3 regions of the Vibrio aphrogenes genome follow, and region 1 is predicted to be linked to each of the others. Evidence: predicted binding sites of a transcription regulator. Region 1 holds the regulator's gene; each other region holds the start of a gene.
What was found. The regulator MetJ, encoded in region 1, represses methionine synthesis genes. The targets are predictions, from matches to a motif close to TTAGACNTNTANANGTCTAA.
Positions count from the first base shown of each region.

Region 1 (4,292 bases):
GCAATATTGGGCTGCATAAGCGAAGAGTGGGTCCTGTTTGCCGTGATAAAACCAATGGAAGGGTATGATAAAACAGCCCATATTGATATAAAACTGAAATATTGTAGAAAAAGAGAGCAAATGAGTTGATCGAAACCAGAGTATTCTCTATTATACTGCGCCTCTAACGATGTATATATCTACATCATTTTTTAGTAACTACGTATGGTGTCTGACCGCTCTTGTAGGTAACTCTTACAAGGGGATGATTCAGATAGCGATACGGACCAATAAAAGGTTTGTCCTATGAAAACTGGTATCCACCCAGAATACAAAGCTGTTAGCGCTAACTGCTCTTGTGGTAACACTTTTGAGTTCAACACAACTCTAGACAAAGAGTCAATCCACCTAGACGTATGTGACAAATGTCACCCATTCTACACTGGTAAGCAACGTATCGTAGATACAGGCGGCCGTGTTGATCGCTTCAACAAACGTTTTGGTGCACTTAGCAGCAAAAAATAATCGATCACTAAAACACTTTAGTGTGAGACCGAATTGGAAAGGGATGCTTAGGCGTCCCTTTTTTCTTATCTAAAATGCGCGACATTAACTACCAAGTTTTAATTTGATCCATTAAGATTGACACTTATCCCTCCGTATACATTTTAGGACTACAGCATAATGTCAGATGATCAGCAGCAAGATGACTTTCGTCAAAGAGCACTTAACTACCACGCTCAACCTACCGCCGGCAAAATCGCTATTGCTTTAACAAAGCCTGCCGATACCGCAGAAGACCTCGCCCTCGCTTATAGCCCAGGGGTAGCAGAACCGGTTCGTGAAATTGCCCTGAATCCTGATAATGCTTATAAGTACACTGCGAAAGGCAATACCGTTGCAGTGATCTCAAATGGTACGGCGATTTTAGGTTTAGGTAATTTAGGCCCCTTAGCCTCTAAGCCTGTAATGGAAGGTAAAGCGCTATTGTTCAAGCGTTTTGCCAATCTTGATTCAATTGATATTCAAGTAAAACATCGCACCATTGATGAATTTATTGATACGGTTGCCAATATTGCCGACACTTTTGGCGGTATTAATCTAGAAGATATTAAAGCTCCTGATTGTTTTGAAATTGAACGTCAGTTGATTGAACGTTGTGACATACCAGTTTTCCATGATGACCAGCATGGTACCGCTATCGTAACGGCAGCAGGTATGTTAAATGCCATTGAGTTACAAGGTAAAAAACTATCAGAATGTAAAATTGTTTGCTTAGGTGCTGGGGCGGCTGCGGTCGCTTGTATGGAGCTCTTGATCAAATGCGGCGCCTTACGTGAAAAGATTTATATGCTCGATCGTAAAGGCGTGATTCATACTCGTCGTGATGACTTGAACGAATACAAACAATTATTTGCCAATAATACGGATATGCGTACCTTAGAAGATGTGATTGAAGGTGCTGATTTATTCTTAGGTGTGTCAGGTCCAAATCTATTACCAGCTGAAGCGCTTGCCTTGATGGCGGATAAGCCGGTTGTTTTTGCTTGCTCTAACCCTGATCCTGAAATCAAACCTGAAATCGCGACCAAAGTGCGTAATGACTTGATCATGGGAACAGGGCGCAGCGATTATCCAAACCAAGTGAACAATGTGATTTGTTTCCCATTCATTTTCCGTGGAGCATTGGATGTGCGTGCCAGTGAAATTAATGATGAAATGAAGCTGGCTGCAGTTGAAGCGATTCGTCAACTAGCAAAACAAGAGGTTCCGGCGGAAGTATTAAAAGCAGCTGGCGTCGATCATCTAGAATTTGGCCCAGATTACATCATTCCAAAACCAATGGACCCACGTTTGCTCTCTGAAGTTGCGGGTGCTGTGGCTCGTGCCGCGGTTGAATCTGGCGTAGCACGTATTGAGTTGCCGGAAGAGTATAAGCGATAACGGAGCTCGAATTTCGTTTCTCGTTATTCGAAAAAGCAAAAGCCAGAACGTTGATTCGTTCTGGCTTTTTATTATGAGTAACTAAAAATTTATAGTGGTGAATTAAAACGAGAAAGAATATTCGAGAAACGAGCCACGAATATGCGAGACACGTTTTTAATCATCAAAATTTTCGAATTCAATCCCCATTTCCGTCATTAAACGTTTTACTTCCGTTGGGATATCATCAGGGCGGTCTTTACGTAGATCTTCATCTGTTGGTAAAGGTTGGCCGGTATAAGCATGCAAGAAGGCTTCACATAGCAACTCACTGTTGGTTGCGTGGCGTAAGTTATTGACCTGACGGCGAGTGCGTTCATCGGTCAAAATCTTCAGTACTTTTAAGGGAATTGAAACAGTGATTTTTTTGACTTGTTCACTTTTTTTTCCATGCTCTGCATACGGGCTAATGTATTCACCATTCCAATCTGCCATCACACACCTTCGTTATTGATTATTTAAAATTTGTGGCTGTGGGTAATTTTAGGTGCATTTACCGCCAAAAGTAAAGACACTTAGATGGCTAGAAGTCTTGACGTCCTGCTTTGGCAGCGATAAAGTTAACCTCTCTTTAGACACTGTGAGCCTGTAGAGTCAAATGATCGTAGACATCTTCATCGTCAGTGATGACTTATGCCTTGATTGATATGATTATTTTAAGAAATTCCCTAGGCAAAAATAGCGCTTTAATAGTATTTAAGTATAGTGTCTATATACATTGATTGAGCACGTAACGTAAGGAATACACCAATGAGTTCAAGAAAGCCCGCGACTGTCGCTGTTCGAACCGGAATTGAATCTGATAGCCAATTTCATGCCGTCGTTCCGCCAATTTACCTTTCGACCAATTATGGCTTTCCTGCTTTTGGTGAAGTGCCTCAATATGATTATACTCGCTCTGGTAACCCCAATCGTGGTTTGCTAGAACAAGCTCTGTCTGAATTAGAACAAGGCGCTGGTGCGGTTATTACTAATTGTGGCACTTCCGCTTTGAACTTATGGGTTTCGGCCTTTATCGGCCCCGATGACTTAATCATCGCTCCCCATGATTGTTATGGTGGGACTTACCGCTTGTTTAATACTCGGGCCCAAAAAGGAGATTTTAAGGTTCAGTTTGTTGATCAATCCAATCAAGCGGAATTTGATGCGGCGCTCGCTAACAAGCCGAAGTTAATCTTATTAGAAACCCCTTCCAATCCTTTAGTGCGAGTGGTGGATATCGCACAAGCTTGCGCAAAAGCCAAGCAAGTGGGCGCATTAGTGGCCGTAGATAACACCTTCTTGACACCGGTGTACCAAAAACCGTTAACCTTAGGGGCAGACTTTGTGGTGCATTCGACCACCAAGTACATTAATGGTCATTCCGATGTGATTGGTGGCGTCATCATTGCAAAAGAAGCCGAGCATGCTGAAACATTAGCCTGGTGGGGAAATTGCATTGGGGCAACGGGCACACCGTTTGATAGTTATATGACGCTTCGTGGCCTGAGAACCTTGCCAGCCCGGATGCGTGTTCATGAAGAAAGCGCCCAAACTTTACTGGCTTATCTTCAACAACAGCCTTTAGTAGGGACGATTTACCATCCGAGTTTACCGCAGCATCCTGGGCATGATATCGCCAAAGCTCAGCAAAGTGGTTTCGGCTCCATGCTCAGTTTTGAAATCAATGGCAGCATGGAACAACTCAAGACCTTCGTGGGTCAGTTACAACTATTTTCTCTAGCGGAGTCGTTAGGTGGAGTAGAAAGCTTAATGTGTCACCCTGCATCAATGACTCATCGAGCTATGTCAGATGAAGCACAAGCAGAAGCGGGGATTTCGCCGCTATTATTGCGTGTTTCTGTTGGATTAGAGGACAGTCAGGATTTAATCGCTGATTTAGAGCAAGCTTTCAAAAAAGCACAAGAGGTAGCGTAAATGACATCTGCTCGTCAGTTACACAAATTTGGTGGTAGTAGTTTGGCCAACCCAGAGTGCTACAAACGAGTCGCCAACATTTTAAAAGAATATTCATCTCCAGCCGATATTATCGTCGTCTCTGCGGCAGGCAGTACTACTAACCGTTTGATCGATTGGATCAGTGCGTTAGAAAAAGATGGTCGTATTGCACATGAAGTTTTACAGCAATTACGCCAGTTTCAAATTGGCTTGGTGGAAGAACTATTACCAGAAGAAAAAGCTCAGCCTTTGTTGGACTTATTGGTCGCAGAATTTACCGCATTAAGTGATATTCATGGTCCGATCAATGACGTTATGCGTGCGAGTATTTTAGGTCATGGTGAAGTCTGGTCATCTCGTTTATTAGCGGCGTTATTATGCCATTTAGATAT
Region 1 covers NZ_AP018689.1:202,734-207,025, forward strand. The annotation lists gene priA (primosomal protein N') at 1-17, opposite strand, end outside; gene rpmE (50S ribosomal protein L31) at 286-504, shown strand; gene VCA1004_RS00970 (malic enzyme-like NAD(P)-binding protein) at 664-1,923, shown strand; gene metJ (met regulon transcriptional regulator MetJ) at 2,080-2,397, opposite strand; gene VCA1004_RS00980 (O-succinylhomoserine (thiol)-lyase) at 2,713-3,879, shown strand; gene VCA1004_RS00985 (bifunctional aspartate kinase/homoserine dehydrogenase II) at 3,880-4,292, shown strand, end outside.

Region 2 (4,292 bases), on a different replicon from region 1:
GTGTCCAAGCCTTTTTCCTACGCAATTTCTCACCGTCTAATGAGTGTGATTACTATTATTGATTTTTTCTCTCGTCATATCTGTTTTTTCATATATAATGAATTTCATATATGTATAAGATTAATACTTACTTGTACTTCATGTTATGCCTTTCAATGTGTTTTCTATAAGGATGGTTTTTTATGAAAATTAATAACTTAACGCCTGTTGGAGCCAAAGTCTTAGAAATTTACGATCCTGCCTTGTGTTGCAGTAGTGGAGTATGTGGCGTGGATGCCGACCAAGTTTTGATTCAATTTTCTGCTGATATCGACTGGTTGAAGCAGCAAGGCATTGAGGTGAAACGCTTTAATTTAGCTCAAGAGCCGATGGCATTTGCCAATCAAGCGGTAATCAAAGATTTTTTACAACAGCAAGGTGCCGATAAACTGCCAGCCATTTTATTGGGCGGTCAGATAAAAATGTCCAACCAATATCCAAGCCGTCAAGAATTGGCAACTTGGTTTGGCCTGACTGTGATCAATCAAGGTGCAGAGCCACAAGCGCAATCCAATTGCTGTCAATCATCAGGTTGCTGTTAATTCAAACAGAAGGAATGTCGTATGCAATTTTTACATAATTTGCCTCCTTACCTGTTTTTTACTGGTAAAGGTGGAGTAGGTAAAACTTCGATCTCTTGTGCAACGGCCTTATCTTTGGTTGAGCAAGGGAAAAAAGTGCTACTCGTCAGTACCGATCCTGCTTCAAATGTGGCTCAAGTGTTCAATCAAACGATTGGTAATCGCATTACTAATATTGAGAATATCGCTAATTTGTCGGCAATCGAAATTGATCCTCAACAAGCGGCAGCGCATTATCGTCAGCGTATTGTTGAGCCTTTAGAAGGCATTTTGCCACCGGATGCGTTGCGCAGTATTGAAGAGCAACTTTCAGGTGCCTGTACCACAGAAATTGCCGCTTTTGATGAGTTTACCGAGTTATTGACCGATCAAAGCCTGCTGACTCAATTTGATCATATTGTGTTTGATACTGCGCCGACAGGACATACGATTCGTTTATTGCAATTGCCGGGAGCGTGGAGCAACTTTATAGAAGATAACCCAGAAGGCGCTTCTTGCCTTGGGCCGATGTCAGGGCTAGAAAAGCAACGCAGCCAATACGCCCATGCGGTTGAGGTGCTATCTAATCAAGACAAAACGCGCTTAATTTTGGTCGCAAGAGCACAAAAGAGCGCATTGGCGGAAGTGGCGCACACCTATCAAGAATTGTATTCACTTGGGATCACTCAGCAATCTTTGGTGGTCAATGGTGTGATGCCAGAGTCGGCAGCAGAGCAAGATCAATTGGCATCGGTGATCTATCAACGCGAGCAAGCAGTGTTACAAGCGTTACCAGAAGCACTGCAAGGTTTATCAATGGATATTATTCATTTGAGAGCCAATAACATGGTTGGTATTGCGGCATTATCTGCGTTATTAAAACCAAATGTGGCGGTAGAAGCGGTGGAGTTTGAAGCTTCTGAGCTTGTTCAAAATAGCGCTTCGTTAGCCGATTTAGTAGATGAGATTGCCAAAAACGATCATGGCTTGATCATGTTAATGGGCAAAGGCGGGGTTGGAAAAACCACTATGGCGGCAGCGATTGCTGTGGGTTTAGCGAAAAAAGGCTTTGATGTTCATTTAACTACCTCAGATCCTGCTGCGCACTTACAATCGACGCTAAATGGCAGCTTAGCTAATTTGGAAGTCAGCCGCATCGACCCGGTGGAAGCGACAGAGCGTTATCGCCAGCATGTTTTAGAATCTAAAGGTAAAGATCTTTCTGATTCAGAAAAAGCGTTACTTGAAGAAGACTTGCGTTCACCCTGTACCGAAGAAATTGCTACGTTCCAAGCGTTTTCACGTGCTATCCGTGATTCGGCTAAACGTTTTGTGGTGATGGATACCGCGCCGACGGGCCATACCTTATTGTTGCTGGATGCGACTGGTTCGTATCATAAAGAAATAGAGAAAAAAATGGGGTCGAATAAAGGCTTTACCACGCCATTGATGCAGCTACAAGACCCAGAGAGAACCAAAGTATTGATCACGTCCTTGGCGGAGACGACTCCGGTGTTGGAAGCGGAACATTTACAACATGACCTTGAACGAGCAGGCATTCGTCCATGGGGTTGGATCGTCAATAACGTCTTATCGGTGGCGCAAACTCAATCGCCTTTATTACAAAAACGTGCCATGCAAGAAATGCAGCAAATAGAAAAAGTGCATGCCTTGGCTCAACGTACCGCATTAGTGCCTATGTTGATTAACGAGCCTGTGGGAATTGAGGCCTTAAGTGAGTTATCAACGCATTAATGTTTAACCGTATCCTTCCTGATATTGGCTCCGTTAAGCCGTTGAATGTTGTTTGATAAGCTACAACCTTCAAGCTAAACAAAATGAGCCAAATATCAGGAAGATGCTGCCACTTTCCTTATTGGACATGCACCTTCGGCTTTTTTATCTTTTTCGCAGCGGTTTCTCTTAGAGACGATTCCTATATAACTATCCGTTATACCGACCTCATTTTAAGTCATTATCTTTATACGTCTTTTCCTTGTATCTTAATTATAGATGTCTATACGGCTAATTTATAAGAAGGATATTATGAAAAAGACGCATTCAATGATGAAACGGTTATTGGTTTTACCACTCTTGTTAGGGTTGGCGGCTTGTGGTGATAAAGCCTCCAATACCATTAAAATTGGCGCTACCGCAGGGCCGCATGCTCAAGTGGTAGAAGCAGTCGCACAAGAAGCGGAAAAACAAGGAATACACGTCGAAGTGGTGACGTTTTCTGATTACATCACACCTAATGCCGCCTTGGCCGATGGAACGATTGATCTTAATAGTTACCAACATCAGCCTTTTTTAGACAATTATAACGCCAATAATGAGAAGCAATTAGTGTCCATTGGGCGTTCTATTTTAATGCGCATGGGGATTTATTCGGATCAATACCGCTCCGTTGACGCGTTACCTGTGGGGGCAACGATTACCATTCCAAACGATCCTACCAATGGCGGTCGCGCTTTATTATTATTGGAAGAGGCGGGCGTTATTACCCTTAAGCCAGGTTTGGGCGATAAAGCGACCGTGTATGATGTGGTTGAAAACCCGAAAAATTTACAATTCATTGAAATGGATGCGGCGCAATTACCACGAACATTAAGTGATGCGGCAGCCTCAGTTATTACCATGAACTATGTGATGTCATCGGGCCTTGATCCGCAAAAACAAGGTATTTATTTAGAGCCTAAAGATGCCAAATTAGCGGTCATGGTTATTGCGGCACGAGCGCAAGATAAAGACAATCCAACCTATAAAAAGATCGTTGATATTTATCATTCACCCGCTGTGACAGACTTTATTCATCACACTTTTAACGGCACGATTGAACCTGCGTTATAACTGCCGTTATAGCATCGAAGTGATGGTAGATAAATGATTAGTAGATAGGTGATTAGTAGGGAGTCGATTGATAAGATTAAGTTGACTCAATAGTTAGGTTTGAATAAAATCTCGCCTAATTAAATTAAGAGTTCATCTGTAATGTTTTACATCCTATTTAAAAATTTTGTCAGGAGACTTTGCTCCGCGCACTAACACGATGAAGTGTTGCTCGGAGCTTATTCTTTCTGAATCTTCATCAGGTACGACGCTATTTCTTTATTGATAAGAACGGGGTGATTGTATCTGAGCATTACAGAAAAAGGCCGGCGATGTTCTTCATCGTCGGCCTTTTGTTTGCTAAAAGCAATGTTCAAAATTTTTTGAAACGAGGGGTCGGTATTGTCATACCACCCCTCGTTTTTTTGGATGTAACATCATGAGTTTATTAAATATTCAAAATTTGACTTATCACATTGGTGATAAAACTTTATATCAAAATGCCCACTTTGTTCTGTTACCTGGAGAACATGTTGGGATCACGGGAGCCAATGGCGTTGGTAAAACCACGTTATTGAGATTGCTGCAATCTGAATTATTACCAGATGCCGGCAAGATTGAATGGCAGCCATTAGTGAAGGTCGGCTACCTTGATCAACACGCACAACTCAACCCGGCGTTGTCGGTTCGTGAGCATTTAAGACAAGCGTTTTCTGAGCTGTATGAACTAGAAGCGCAAATGATGGCGATTTATTCTTGCCCAGAGAAAAGTGTGGCACTGAATTATTTAAATCAAGCGGCTGAAATTCAAACTAAGTTGGAAAGCGAATCTTTCTATACCTTAGATAACCGAATTGAAGCGGT
Region 2 covers NZ_AP018690.1:37,713-42,004, forward strand. The annotation lists gene arsD (arsenite efflux transporter metallochaperone ArsD) at 183-581, shown strand; gene arsA (arsenical pump-driving ATPase) at 603-2,354, shown strand; gene VCA1004_RS11510 (MetQ/NlpA family ABC transporter substrate-binding protein) at 2,646-3,449, shown strand; gene VCA1004_RS11515 (ABC-F family ATP-binding cassette domain-containing protein) at 3,868-4,292, shown strand, end outside.
Region 2: the regulator MetJ is predicted to act here: its motif matches at 2,609-2,628, upstream of VCA1004_RS11510 (MetQ/NlpA family ABC transporter substrate-binding protein).

Region 3 (4,292 bases), 930 kb from region 1:
ATTGGCGGATATTTTGTTAGAATGCGCGCCACTTTTCTTATTCAGTTGATGTGTTATTACCATGTATTCTTACTTGCTTAATGTTATTCCCCCCATGTTACTTGGGGCTCAATGCGTTTTATTAATGGTGCTGCTTAAAGGTGAAATTTGCCCTGGGCAACGTGGCCGTATTCATAAACAATTACCGGTAATTGGCGCATTATGGTTAGCAATAAGCCCTCTGTATTGGCCTTTGGCTTCAATTGGCGTGGTGATTCTTGCTTTCTTCTCTCAGGTAAAAGTGAGTAAAACACGCGATTCTGGACCGATTTGGTTATTACAAGTAGCTCTTGGCTTGGCGGCCGCTTTCACCATCTTCTTTATTCTTGGTAGTGAACGTCCGCAAGGGTTATTTATTTTATTCAGTATTGTATTTTTAGGGGCTGGACTAAGTCATATTTTATTGACCTTTGCTCGTACCCGCTTACAAGCTTTTCATCGTCTATTACCTGTAGTGGGAATTGTCGGAGCGATGCTGATTAGTCTTGCCGTCTTGTGGCAAACCCAGCAATACAGTTTGAACTATCTTCATCAAATTGTGTGGTGGTTAGTCGGTTGTTTTGCTTTAATTTTGCTTGGCATCCTAGGATCAAGTTGGCATATCTTCACACAGCAAACCATCACTAAATGGAAACCAGCATTAGGTTTTTGCTTGAGCTTTGTGGCGATGGTTGGTTTTGCCGCGCTGCTATTTTAATTTCAACTGTGACAAGGCTGAAATGATTAGGATGAAAAGCGGTGACTTTTTATCCTCTATCACAGAGTTTTACGTTAACTCGAACTACGCTTAATGAAGGTATTTCTTCATAAGGAGTAGACGCATGGACTTGAGTAATATTCAACGTTGGGATAGCGTTATTTTACTAGGTATTGTTAACGAAAAGCTCAGACTCGAATGTGACAGCTTTGATGAACTCGTCACCATGTATGAAATGGATGTTGAAGATTTGGTCGGTAAACTTGATGTGTTAGGTTATCAATACGATCCTTTAACCAATCAGTTTAAGGCGAGGTGAAGAAAAGCGGGTTTCTAGGGTCTGGTTCCTAGTTCCTAGGGGTAGGTACTTAATATTTACAGTAATAAAAATAGACACCTTACTTGCTTTAATATGGTTGTCACGGAAAACTGTCCTCCAGGAACCAGGAACCAGGAACCAGGAACCAGGAACCAGGAACCAGGAACCAGGAACCAGGAACCAGGAACCAGGAACCAGGAACCAGGAACCAGGAACCAGGAACCAGGAACCAGGAACCAGGAACCAGGAACCAGGAACCAGGAACCAGGAACCAGGAACCAGGAACCAGGAACCAGGAACCAGGAACCAGGAACCAGGAACCAGGAACCAGGAACCAGGAACTAGGGACTTTTTATCCCATCTAAATGACTTTGGCACTGCAGTTTAGCGGTGCTGAAGAAGGCCTGTAAGTAACGTTTTTCTTTTTCCGCATGTCTTGTGGCGGCAAATAAGCGACGCCATAACCCTTTACCTAATGGTTTACTGGTGATTAATCCTTGGCGAGAAAATTCGCTGATTGCCCAGTTTGGGAGGGCGGCCACCCCTAATCCAGCCGAGACCATTTGTACTAACATCAGGGTATTGTCGGCTTGCTTCCATTTTGCAGGCTCAATACCGGCGGGTTGCAAAAAATGTTTTACTACATCTAGGCGTTGCTTTTGCACAGGATAAGAGAGCATGGTTTGAGTGGCTAAATCTTGAGGTTCAATCACGGTTTTATCCGCAAGAGGGTGATTAGTGGCGGTGATGAGGCGCATTTCAAAATCAAATAAAGGTTCGTAATGCACTTCTGAGCGAGGCTGAATATCCGATGTGATCACTAAATCAAGATCGCCAGAAACTAAAGCGGGTAAAGGTTCAAACCCAAAACCTGAAGAAAAATCTAAAGCCACACTTGGCCAAGCGATTTGGTATTCTTTCAATGCTGGCATCAACCATTGAAAACATGAGTGACACTCTATCGCCATGTGCAAACGTCCATTCACATCTTCTTTTAAACTGGCAATGTCATTTTCTGCTCTGGCTATTTTAGGCAGCACTTCATCAGCTAACTGAAGTAAAATCGTCCCTTCTTGAGTAAATTTAATCGGCCGAGTTTTACGTAAAAACAGTTTACCGCCTATGCGAGATTCTAGGTCTTTTAATTGGTGTGACAGCGCTGATTGCGTTAGGTGCAATGAAGTTGCGGTTGCCGTTAATGAGCCAGTATCACGCAATACGCTAATTGTCCTTAAATGCTTTATCTCTATCATTATTCATCCTCATGATGAAAATTATTCCTTTAGATTTATTCATAAACTACGCCGGAAAACCCCATTTGTAAACGTCTAGACGTCTATTTTTATTTTAAAAGTCAGTTGAATTGAAATAAATTCATAATCAATGTGAATGATTAGACATTGCTCCTAGCTGAGCAAAACGTAATGATTTGGCCATCTAGATGGATTTCTTCGAGAAGTAAAAGCGAGGTGATCCAACAGCGAAAGCGCCGTGTGCCGTTTATAAAATAAGGATATCGACATGACCAATCATTCAAAAACAACGACTCATATTCTTGGCTACCCACGCATTGGTGAAAAGCGTGAATTAAAGTTTGCTCAAGAACAATTTTGGAAAGGAGAGATAACGCAAAAGGAACTTAAGCAAGTTGGTACGGAGTTGCGCAGTCGGCATTGGAAGGATCAAGCTGTCAGTGGGTTAAGCTATGTCACTGCGGGTGATTTTGCTTGGTATGACCATGTGTTAACCACCAGTTTGTTACTCGGGCATGTACCGGCGCGTCATTCCAATGGCGGTTTCCCCAATTTAGATACTTTATTTAAAATGGCGCGAGGTCAATCGGTTAATACAGAACAAATCAATCGTGAGCACACTAACACCGAGTCGAGTCAGTGTGGCTGTGGGGTTGGGCATGACGAGTCAGCTAATGCAGCGGCTTGTGATATGACCAAATGGTTTAATACCAACTATCACTATATTGTGCCGGAGTTTCGTCAAGACGACAGTTTTCAAGTCAGTTGGCCACAACTATTTGATGAAGTCAGTCAAGCCATTCAAGCGGGACATAAAGTTAAGCCCGTTCTACTTGGACCACTGAGCTATTTATACCTAGGTAAAGAAGTCAATGAAGAAGAGGTCAACAATGGCTTTGATCGCCTGTCTTTATTGGCCCGTTTGTTACCTGCTTATCAAGCAATTTTAAGCAAATTAGCCGCTTTGGGGGTTGAATGGGTACAAATTGATGAACCTATTTTAAGCCTCGAGTTAGAGGATAAATGGTCCGGTGCTTTTAAGTTGGCTTATCAAATCTTAGCGGGCGATGTGAAGCTATTGCTCACTAGCTATTTTGATTCAGTGGAAGACAATCTAAGTCAAATTATCGAATTGCCGGTGGATGGGTTGCACATTGATCTTTCTGCCGCGCCTCAGCAGCTCGATGCAGTGAATAATGCGATTCCGCAAGATTGGGTATTGTCGGTAGGGGTGATTAATGGCCGCAATGTATGGCGTGCGGATCTCCAATCGTGGCTTGAGAAACTGCAACCAGTAAAAGCACAACGTGGTGATAAATTATGGCTCGCCAGTTCTTGTTCGTTATTGCATAGTCCTATGGACTTAGAGCTTGAAACTGAATTAACGGAAGAGGTCAAAAGTTGGTTTGCGTTTGCTAAACAAAAACTGAATGAAGTGAGCTTATTGGGAGCAGCACTCGACGGTAATACTCATGCCATTGCCGCGTGTGAAGCTTACAGCCAACCGATTAAAGCGCGTTTAACGGCAAAGCATGTCCATAAAGCGTCAGTACAAGCTCGTCTGCAATCGTTCACTCGCCAGTTGATCAATCGTAGTGCGCCGTATGTCGAGCGTGCTCATCATCAAGCGGAAGTGTTGGGGCTACCGTTATTACCTACTACAACCATAGGTTCATTCCCACAAACCGCTGATATTCGTCAACAACGTAGTGCTTTTCGTGCCGGTGAACTTACGGCAACCGATTATGAACAGGCTTTAAAAGGGCATATTCAAGACGCCGTTAAGCGTCAAGAAGCGTTGGACTTAGATGTTTTGGTTCACGGTGAAGCTGAACGTAACGACATGGTGGAATACTTTGCGGAGAATCTGGCTGGTTTTCAAGTGACGCGCTTTGGTTGGGTACAAAGTTATGGCTCGCGCTGTGTTAAACCGGCGATTGTGGTTGCTGATATTGAGCGTGAACATCCCATAACCGTCGATTGG
Region 3 covers NZ_AP018689.1:1,135,368-1,139,659, forward strand. The annotation lists gene VCA1004_RS05205 (hypothetical protein) at 62-736, shown strand; gene VCA1004_RS05210 (DUF4250 domain-containing protein) at 861-1,055, shown strand; gene metR (HTH-type transcriptional regulator MetR) at 1,397-2,308, opposite strand; gene metE (5-methyltetrahydropteroyltriglutamate--homocysteine S-methyltransferase) at 2,577-4,292, shown strand, end outside.
Region 3: the regulator MetJ is predicted to act here: its motif matches at 2,376-2,395, upstream of metE (5-methyltetrahydropteroyltriglutamate--homocysteine S-methyltransferase).